One region of the Marinococcus sp. LNSP9103-4 genome, then DNA from elsewhere that is predicted to be linked to it. Evidence: riboswitches for the same ligand, from Rfam matches in the RefSeq annotation. Region 1 holds a riboswitch; the other holds the start of a gene.
What was found. A riboswitch is a leader RNA that binds a small molecule or an ion and turns the genes downstream of it on or off. The one in region 1 is predicted to bind S-adenosylmethionine.
Positions count from the first base shown of each region.

Region 2: another riboswitch for S-adenosylmethionine. It lies ahead of metK (methionine adenosyltransferase); the one in region 1 lies ahead of ACTRXG_RS13865 (methionine ABC transporter ATP-binding protein).

Region 1 is NZ_JBQLIA010000024.1:198-5,480, reverse strand. It holds gene sufC (Fe-S cluster assembly ATPase SufC) at 1-715, opposite strand, end outside; gene ACTRXG_RS13875 (MetQ/NlpA family ABC transporter substrate-binding protein) at 1,117-1,953, opposite strand; gene ACTRXG_RS13870 (methionine ABC transporter permease) at 1,980-2,633, opposite strand; gene ACTRXG_RS13865 (methionine ABC transporter ATP-binding protein) at 2,641-3,660, opposite strand; SAM riboswitch class I at 3,818-3,923, opposite strand; gene gcvH (glycine cleavage system protein GcvH) at 4,080-4,463, opposite strand; gene ACTRXG_RS13855 (arsenate reductase family protein) at 4,494-4,853, opposite strand.
Region 2 is NZ_JBQLIA010000017.1:10,277-15,559, forward strand. It holds gene putP (sodium/proline symporter PutP) at 1-1,243, shown strand, start outside; gene metK (methionine adenosyltransferase) at 1,294-2,508, opposite strand; SAM riboswitch class I at 2,659-2,766, opposite strand; gene ACTRXG_RS11625 (thiol-disulfide oxidoreductase DCC family protein) at 2,814-3,209, opposite strand; gene pckA (phosphoenolpyruvate carboxykinase (ATP)) at 3,389-4,972, shown strand; gene ytkD (RNA deprotection pyrophosphohydrolase) at 5,055-5,283, opposite strand, start outside.

The DNA of each region.
Region 1 (5,283 bases):
CGAGACGCTGAGCTAATTCGGCGCCGCCGGATTTTACGATGCGTCCCTGCATCATAACGTGTACTTTATCCGGAGTAATGTAGTTCAAGAGACGCTGATAGTGAGTGATGATTAAGGCGCCAAAATCCGGGCTTTTCATGTCATTTACGCCTTTGGAAACGACTTTGAGAGCATCGATATCAAGCCCGGAGTCGATTTCGTCCAGGATGGCGATTTTTGGTTCCATCATGAGAAGCTGAAGAATTTCGTTACGCTTTTTCTCACCGCCGGAGAACCCTTCGTTTAAGTAACGCTGGGAGAACGATTCGTCAATTTCAAGCATGTTCATTTTTTCGTCCATCTGGCGGATAAATTTCATCAGCTGGATTTCGTTTCCTTCTCCGCGCTTAGCGTTAATGGCCGAACGCATGAAGTCAGAGTTTGTTACACCGCTCACTTCACTAGGATACTGCATGGCGAGGAACAGGCCTGCTCTTGCACGCTCGTCAACTTCCATGTCGAGGACGTCTTCTCCGTCAAGAGTGATAGTCCCTTTGGTGATTTCATACTTCGGGTGACCCATTACTGCAGAAGCAAGGGTGGATTTACCCGTTCCGTTTGGTCCCATGATTGCGTGAATTTCTCCGCCGTTCATTTCCAGATCGAAACCTTTGATGATTTCAGTACCTTCAATTTCCACGTGCAAATTCTCAATTTTCAAGTTCGGCGTTGCCATTTTGCATACCTCCATATTTTGGAATCAAGCGGAAACCGCTGTTTTTTCTCTATTTATTATAATTATTATTTTATAACAAATGTAAACTGACTTCAAGCAAACTCGCTTTCTCTCCCGATATATTTCATTTTTTTGCTACTATATGGCAAAAAAACCAACGGGAAATAAATGAGAATACATCCTCTTCATTCTCAATAAAAGCGTTCATACAAAAAGGAGGGCACCTATACAAACCATTTGCAGGAACGACCCTCCCTATTCAATGCTTTTCTTCATTCACTCTTACAGTATACCAAACGTCACCGAGAAGTAAAAAAGGAAAAACTTTTTCAATGAAGATTCTCTTCTATTTTTCACCCAATGCAAAAAACCGGACTCATTAAACGAGTCCGGCCTGACCGCTATTCCTGCTCTGCCGGAATGACGGCTCCGTCATATTCTTCTTCAATAAATTCCTGGGTTTCATCCGACTGCAGCACTTCTACAAGCGTCTGAATTGTTTCATTGTCTTCATCCTCTGCCCGGGCTGCTATCACATTCACATACGGATTATCTTCCGGACTTTCAAGCGCAATGGCATCCTCCTGAGGGGTCAGCTCTGCATCAATTGCATAGTTGGAATTGATGAATACTGCATCCCCTTCGCCGTTATTGTACACCTGAGGAAGCGTAGCCGCGTCAATGTCCGCCTGGAACTGCAGGTCTTTCGGATTTTCGGCAATATCATCCACTGTGGCTTCAACGCCGGCGCCTTCTTCAAGCGTGAGGACGCCTTCCTGCTCAAGCATCTGCAGAATCCGGCCGTGGTCTGCAACCGAGTTACTCATAATTATTTCTGCTCCGTCCGGAAGGGCATCAAGGCTGTCATACTCCTGGGAATAAACACCGATTGGCTCGATATGAATGCCGCCCATATTGACGAAGTCAAACTCTTCATTTTCTTCCATCTGATCTTCAAGATAAGGGATATGCTGAAAATAGTTTGCATCAATTTCTTCCGAAGCAAGCGCTTCGTTTGGAACAATATAGTCATTGAATGTTTCGATTTCAAGCTCCACATTTTCTTCCGACAGCTGGTCTTCGGCAAACTCCAAAATTTCTGCGTGCGGGACGCTTGTAGCACCTACCGTAAGTGTCTGTGTTTCTTCTTCGGAACCGCCGCCTGACTCTGAATCTGAGCCGCAGGCTGCCAGTACTGCCGTAGAAAGTAGTGAAACGCCAAGTAGTGTTTTTTTCATGAAAAATTCCCCCATTAATATAATAATTATCGTTTATCTATCTGTCTCGTCCAAATATCGCCGAACCACTGCAGAATGAAGACAATAACAAGAATCAGCACTGTAGCAACAAATACCACTTCATTATTGCTGCGCTGAAACCCTTCCTGATAGGCAAGGTTCCCGAGGCCTCCGCCGCCTACAACACCGGCCATGGCAGTATAGCTGACCAGCGTAATACCAGTTACGGTGATGCCGGAGATTAAGGACGGCAGCGCTTCCGGCAGAAGCACTTTTTGAATGATCTGCCACTGGCTCGCTCCCATTGCCTGAGAGGCTTCAATAACGCCCTTGTCCACTTCTCTAAGTCCAATTTCCACCAGGCGTGCGTAAAACGGAGCTGCGCCGATAATCAGTGCCGGCAGTGCTGCACTCGGGCCCAGCATCGTACCAAGCAGGAAGGTTGTAAACGGAATAAGCAGAATGATCAGGATAATAAATGGAATAGAGCGGAAAATATTAACGATCGCTGCTGTCACTGTGTGCACCGGCTTGTTTTCCCACATGTTCCCTTTATCTGTTAAATACAGCAGAACTCCGAGTATTGTCCCAAGTAAAAATGTGGCTGCTACCGCAATCAGACTCATATAGATGGTTTCCCACGTAGCAACCCACATGTTTTCCCAATTAATTTCTTCCATCCATGTGTTAAGCACGCTCCATCACCTCTGCTTCTATTTCTTCCTCGCGGAGGTAGTTCAGCGCTTTGTCTATTTCTTCACTACTGCCTTTGATGCGGATAAACAGGGAACCGTAGCTGCCGCGCTGCGTCTGGGAAATTTTCCCCTGAATAATATTTACGTCCACATCAAACTGGCGAATGACTTTGGAAATGAACGGCTGCTCTGCCTTGTTTTCCAAAAATTTCAGCTGCACAACTGTGCCGGTTTCTTCTTCATTGAATACGATTTCCGACGCGTCTTCCTCCGGCTCCGTAATCTGACGAACAAATTCTTTAGTCATATATTCCTTCGGGTTCCGGAATACCTGAAGTACAGGCCCTTCTTCCACGACTTTGCCGTTTTCCATTACTGCCACCCGGTGACAAATTTTACGGATCACGTGCATTTCGTGCGTGATCAGGACAATGGTAAGCCCCAGCTTTTTATTAATGTCTGTGAGCAGAGCAAGAATAGAATCTGTTGTTTTCGGATCCAGCGCCGAGGTCGCTTCATCGCACAGCAGCACCTTCGGATTATTTGCAAGGGCTCTTGCAATTCCGACCCGCTGCTTCTGCCCCCCGCTCAGCTGGGAAGGGTACGAGTCCTCCCGGCCTTCGAGGCCGACAAGGTTCACCAGCTCCTGCACCCGTCTCGCCCGTTCCTGTTTTGACTGTTTTGCAATTTCGAGCGGAAACGCAATGTTTTCTGCTACCGTCCGGGACCACAGCAGATTAAAATGCTGAAACACCATGCCAATTTCCTGGCGGGCGCTGCGCAGAGACTGCCCCTTCAGGGAAGTGATGCTTTCCCCTTCAATGGTTACTTCACCGTTGGTGGCGGTTTCGAGCTTATTTAACAGCCTCACAAGCGTACTTTTGCCTGCGCCGCTGTAGCCGATAATGCCGAAAATTTCTCCTTCATCAATAGAAAGGCTGACGTTATCTACGGCGGTGACGGTTTGTGTTTTTGTCTGAAAGGCTTTGGATAAACCTTTTAATTCGATCATACCGCTCTCTCCTTCATCGCTTTTCTTTATCTTTATTAAAACGATGTAATTAGTATGTTTTAAATCGTCATGATTCCGGCAATGATTCTTTTCCATACCGGACCATAAAGAAAAAACCCTTCTGCACACGAGCAGAAAGGTTTTAAAGAATCCTTTCCACTCATCTTGCAGACGTTTGCCTGCAGGAATTGGCACCATGTCTGCTTATGCAGACTGGTTGCCGGGTTTCACAGGGCCAGCCCCTCCACCTCTCTTGATAAGTGAACGATGATTATCCGTTCATATTTGACGATGCTACTGATAATAGCACCTTTGCCTGTAAGCGTCAACCTTTTAGTTCCTGTCCCTGCAAGGCTCGAAAACAGCTGCTTATAAAAAGGAGCTGCCTCCCAAGAGGCCAGCTCCTATGTAAATCAGTATTAATCGTCACTTACCATGTCCGAATACTGAGCTGGTGACATCAGGTCATCCAATTCACTTTCATTGGAGGGTTCTACCACAATCATCCAGGCTTTTTCATACGGAGATTCGTTGACAAACTCAGGAGAATCATCCAGGTCTTCATTAATTTCTACGACCTTTCCTGTAACCGGGGCGTAAAGCTCTGAGACCGTTTTAACAGATTCTACACTTCCAAATGGCTCTCCGGCCTCGAGTTCATCTCCTACTTCCGGAAGTTCCACGAATACAATATCGCCAAGCTCGGACTGGGCAAAATCTGTCACACCGACGCGAAGACGGCCATCTTCTTTTTTCACCCATTCATGTTCTTCTGAATATAAAAGTTCATCTGGTACACTCATACACAATCATCCTCCTTCAAATGAATACTATTACGCTTTCCACTTTTCCTCAAAAACTGGTTCCTTAAACCCAAGGGTAACACTCTCGCCGTCTGTCACAATAGGCCTTTTTAAAAGCATTCCGTCAGAAGCGAGCCATTCCAGAATCTCTTCTTCAGATGCTTCCGGCAGCCGGGTTTTCAGGTCCATTTCCCGGTACTTCTTCCCACTTGTGTTAAAGAACTGCTTCCACTCAAGTCTTTCCCGGTCCTTCCATGCCTTTAATTCTTTTTTCGAGGGCGGATGTTCCACAATATGATACTCGTCAAAAGAAATATTCTCTGCTTCCAGCCACTTTTTTGCTTTGCGGCATGTACTGCACGGGGGATACCCGTAAAAAGTAAGTGCCAATGCCAGGCCTCCTCCACACGCTTTCTTCCCTCTTATTGTAGCGGAAACCCTCCTCGTTGGAAAGTTTCATTTTGCTTTTCAATGCCGGAAGAAGCCTTTAACGCCTAATTAAATGAAGAGATGAATTTAAAAGCAAAGGAAGCTGTTCATATTTTCACCGATGCTGTTCAGAAGGATAATCCCCATTCGGAAACTCCCGGCAAATCAGGAAGTATACGAATATATACTAAGTGACCCAAGGATTATGTTACCGCTTAAAAAAAGTAAATTTTTTTAATATGCCTCCAATACGTATCATATCCGGGTTAGAACTTTTCCTGCTTATTTAATTATTTAAAATTTTCCGTTTCTAATGTTTATTCCTTTTTAAGCCGGGAATGTGTCTGACTGACTGAGGATTTAAATCCTTGGTTAAAATATAAAGGAGGTA
Region 2 (5,283 bases), on a different contig from region 1:
CGGCCTTACCATTGGAGCTTATTTGAACTGGCAGTTTCAGGCGAGAAGACTCCGCAGGTATACAATCATCGCCAACGATTCAATTACGATACCCGACTTTCTTGAAAACCGCTTCCACGATAAAACAAAAGCACTGCGGATTGTTTCGGCATTATTTATACTTATTTTCTTTACTTTTTATACCTCTTCCGGACTGGTCGGGGGCGCCACCCTGTTTGTGAGTTCGTTCGGCCTTTCCTATCAGGCAGCTCTTTGGATCGGCGGCGCTGTTATTATTACGTATACGTTCCTCGGTGGATTTATGGCCGTCAGCTGGACTGACTTTATCCAGGGCATTCTGATGTTTCTGGCGCTCGTTGCTGTTCCGATCGCTGCCGTTATAGAAATTGGTGGATGGGGAAATTCTGTCCAGACCGTGGCATCCATTAATCCGGATGCGTTAAGTGCCTTTACGAATGTGAGTGTTATTTCTGTGGTCTCCCTGCTTGCCTGGGGGCTCGGGTACTTCGGCCAGCCGCATATCATTACGAGGTTTATGGCGATACGTTCCGAAAAAGAAATTCCGATGGCCCGGTTTGTAGGTATGAGCTGGATGGTTATTTCTCTTCTCGGTGCTATTTTTACAGGATTTATCGGTATTGCTTACTTCTCCGGCAACGCCCAGCTCGGAGAAGGGAATCAGGAAACCGTCTTTATTCTGTTTACCCAGGTACTTTTTAATCCGTGGGTGTCCGGCGTTCTTCTCGCAGCCATTCTAGCTGCTATTATGAGCACGGTGGACTCCCAGCTGCTTGTATCCTCCAGTGCCCTTGCGGAAGACTTTTATAAAGGGATGCTCCGCCCCAAAGCTTCTGACCGCGAGCTCGTCTGGGTCGGCCGGATTGGCGTTATCGTCATCGCCCTCGTCGCCCTGCTGCTCGCCTCCAACCCGGGAAGCACGGTACTTGAACTTGTAAGCTACGCATGGGCCGGGTTCGGCGCAGTATTCGGGCCTGCAATGCTTTTCTCCTTATTCTGGCGCCGGACGAGCATGTGGGGTGTGCTTGCCGGGATGATCGCCGGCGGCACCACCGTCATTATCTGGGTTCAGCTTTCCGGAGGATTGTTTGATCTCTACGAAATTGTGCCAGGCTTCTTGATCAACGTCTTAATCATCATTGCCGTCAGCCTGCTTGGGCCGAAGCCTTCAGACAAAATTCAAACTGAATTTGATTCTGTCGGCACGTATACGGAGAAAAACTGAGCAAAAAATACCCGCTTCCTGATATAGACAGGAGCGGGTATTTATTATATTTATTGCTGTTTTTCGGTGAATGCCTGTTCCTGAAGCGCTGCCGCTTTGTCCGTGCGTTCCCAGGGCAGATCAACGTCATGACGTCCAAAGTGCCCGTAAGCGGCTGTCTGCCTGTAAATCGGCCGGCGGAGATCAAGCATTTTGATGATGCCTGCCGGCCGGAGGTCAAAGTTTTCATTGGCAAGCTTTACGAGCACCTCTTCTGATACTTTTCCCGTACCAAATGTAGCGATTGAAATGGAGACAGGCTGAGCTACTCCGATCGCATACGCCAGCTGAACCTCGCATTTATCTGCAAGACCTGCTGCAATAATATTTTTGGCTACATACCGGGCTGCATACGAGGCGGAACGGTCGACCTTTGTCGGGTCTTTACCGGAAAACGCACCGCCGCCGTGACGAGCATAGCCTCCGTACGTATCAACAATGATTTTTCTTCCGGTAAGGCCGGCGTCCCCCTGCGGTCCGCCAATAACAAAGCGGCCGGTCGGGTTTATGAAATAGTTGGTTTTAGCGTCGAGAAGCTCTGCCGGCACTACCGGCTCGATAACGTATTTGTGCATATCCTCTTCAATCTGTGCAAGCGTTACGTCATCCGAATGCTGGGTAGAAATAACGATCGTTTCCACCCGGAGCGGCTTCCCGTCGTCTCCGTATTCCACGGTAACCTGCGTTTTTCCATCCGGACGCAGATACGAAAGATTGCCGTCCTTCCGGACTTTTGTTAACTGACTTGCTAGCTTGTGCGCAAGCGAGATCGGCAACGGCATGAGTTCATCGGTTTCATTATCTGCATACCCAAACATCAAGCCCTGGTCCCCCGCTCCGATCGATTCCAGTTCATCCTCGGTCATCGATCCTTCACGGGTTTCAAGCGCCTCATCAACGCCCTGGGCAATGTCGGCCGACTGCTCATCTATAGACGTCAAAACCGAGCACGTTTCGTAATCGAAGCCATATTTTGCCCGTGTATAACCGATGTCTTTCAAAGTTTCCCTGGCAATTTTAGGAATATCCACGTATGTAGATGTCGATATTTCTCCTGCCACTAATACGAGACCAGTATTTACTACTGTTTCCGCTGCCACCCGGGCATTCGGATCATCCTTTAAAATTGCATCCAAAATCGCGTCGGAAATCTGATCACACACCTTGTCCGGGTGTCCTTCTGTAACAGATTCCGACGTAAATAAACGTCGTCCAATTGTAGACACGCTGCTGCCTCCTTTTTAACTGCCTGCTACGGTTGTACTCTCCCATTCTTCGGGTAGACGAAAAGAAAACGGCAGTAGGCCGTTGTGTACAAGAAAAGCCCCTTGTCCCAAAAATTGAGGGAAAAGGGGCTGTCAGTTCAGCTTTTTCGCCTCTTATCTTTCAAGGCATCTGTCTGCCTCTCCAGGTTAGCACCTTTCCGTTACCGGATGGTTGCTGGGCTTCTCAGGGACTGTCCCTCCACCTGCTCAGGATAAGAGTATCCGTTCGTACAAAATCTTAACGCAAACCCTATTTGATGTCAAACCTAGTGCCCTCCGCGCTGGCACGTTTTGTCATCGCAAAGGAAATGAAACCACTGATACCGATTTACAGAAACAGTATGATACAGCTTGCGGCCAAGCGTTTCTACTCCCGGCAGTAAAAATACTGCCTTCAGCGGCTTCAAAGCCGGAATAGTATAACATAATTTTTTCACCGTATAATAACCAGCGTATACGTACGTATTATCCTCTACACTGTGCATCTGCTCTTCAAGCGGCTCTCCCTTGAGCATCGGGTACTTTTCAAATAAATCCTCATCATATATAGGCTTCCATTTCACCCTGTTCGTCTTATCTATCGCCGAGAGATAAGTATGGAATCTGGTGCATAACGGACAATCACTATCATAGAATACAATAAATTCCGGTTGTTGTTCCATAGTTGTTCCCCTTTCATTGCTTTCCTACATCTTTTCCCTCTTAGTCCTAAAAATATTCATGAACTTTTTTAACGAATAAGTATGTACTATTAAACCAAATGTGTTACACTATTTTATATTCTATCCATCATTCATGATGAATAAATCCAACTTCCCCCTCATTAAAGGAGTGATTGTTTATGAAGCCGCCGTTCGCTTCCAAACCCGAAACAAATCTATTGAATGAAGCGCACGTCCAATGGAATCTCTCTGTCCCTGCGCTTGTGAAGCGCTCGCTGGCTCTGCAGGAGGGCTCACTTACAGCAGAAGGTGCTCTTGCCGTGAAAACAGGCAAATACACCGGACGGTCTCCAAAAGATAAATATATTGTCGATGAGCCCGGCAGTTCTCCTTATATTGACTGGGGAAACGTAAACCAACCAATGTCCGAAGAAGTGTTTGAACGGCTTTATAAAAAAGTGACGGCTCATTTGAACAGCCGGAATGAAGTATTTGCAAGCGACGCCCTGGCCGGAGCTGACCCCGACTACCAGCTTCCTGTCCGGGTCATCACCTCCTGCGCCTGGCATCAATTGTTCGCCCGGCAGCTGTTTATCCGACCAGACGGAAGAGAAAATCCTTCTGCTCCGCCCTTTACGCTCATAGCTGCACCGGAATGCAAAGCAAATCCTGAGACAGACGGCACCTCGTCGGAAACATTTATCGTCATCAGTTTTGCGCAGCGCACAATTTTAATCGGCGGCACAGAATACGCCGGAGAAATGAAAAAATCAATCTTTTCTGTCATGAACTACCTGCTTCCTGAACAAAACGTACTGCCGATGCACTGCTCGGCAAACATCGGCAGTGATGGCGCAAGCGCTTTGTTTTTCGGTCTTTCCGGCACCGGAAAAACAACCCTTTCCGCAGATCCTTCCCGGCTTTTGGTCGGCGACGATGAACACGGATGGTCCGAAAACGGTATTTTTAATATCGAAGGCGGATGCTACGCAAAATGCTCGAACCTGTCCAAACAGAAAGAACCACAGATCTGGAACGCTATCCGTTTTGGCGCTGTACTTGAAAACGTTGGGATAGACGATGCCAGTGGAAAAGTTGACTACACGGATACTCAGATCACGGAAAACACAAGGGCGGCTTATCCGATTGAACATGTCGATGGGATTGTTCCCTCCGGCACAGCCGGTCATCCTTCGGCGATCATTTTTTTAACTGCAGATGCATTCGGCGTTCTTCCGCCAATCAGCAGATTGACGAAGGAGCAGGCCATGTACCATTTCCTCAGCGGCTACACAAGCAAGCTCGCCGGCACGGAAAGAGGCGTCACTTCTCCCGAAGCAACCTTTTCCACCTGCTTTGGGGCACCGTTTCTTCCACGGCAGGCTTCTGTCTATGCAGAAATGCTCGGTGAAAAAATTGATGAACACAATGTGCCTGTCTTTTTGGTGAACACCGGATGGAGCGGCGGCGGTTACGGAGTCGGCAGCCGCATGGATCTTTCATACACCCGGGCTATGGTGCAGGCAGCCCTCAACGGAGAGCTGACTGATACAGCCACGGTCGAGGATCCTATTTTCGGACTGCATATCCCTGAGTCCTGCCCCGGAGTTCCCGAAGATATGCTTCAGCCGAAAAAAATGTGGGCAGAAGCCGGCGACTATGAGGTTCAGGCCCGCATGCTTGCCCGCAAGTTTGCGGAAAATTTCAAGCGGTTTTACGACGTGCCTGCTTCTATCGCAGACGCGGGACCAACCCAGTTGTAGGAGCTATTTTTCATCGGCGTCAGGAAGATGCAATACGTCAAAAAGGAACCGGTGCCTGTTTATATGCAGGCATCGGTTCCTTTCATTTTAATGTAATATATCCTGCTTCCTCCGCATATTTCACACTACGGGGAAGCACTTCGTCTTTCATAATAAAGCTGTAGCCGGGATGGTCACGAATATTACTTGGAAGTGTTTCTATCAGCACCGGACCGTCTGTTTCCATATAATCCTCATGAGGAATCAGCGACTCCACCACAGCGATGTATATATTTTTTATTACGTCTTCACTCCGGCCAGCCACCTTGTAC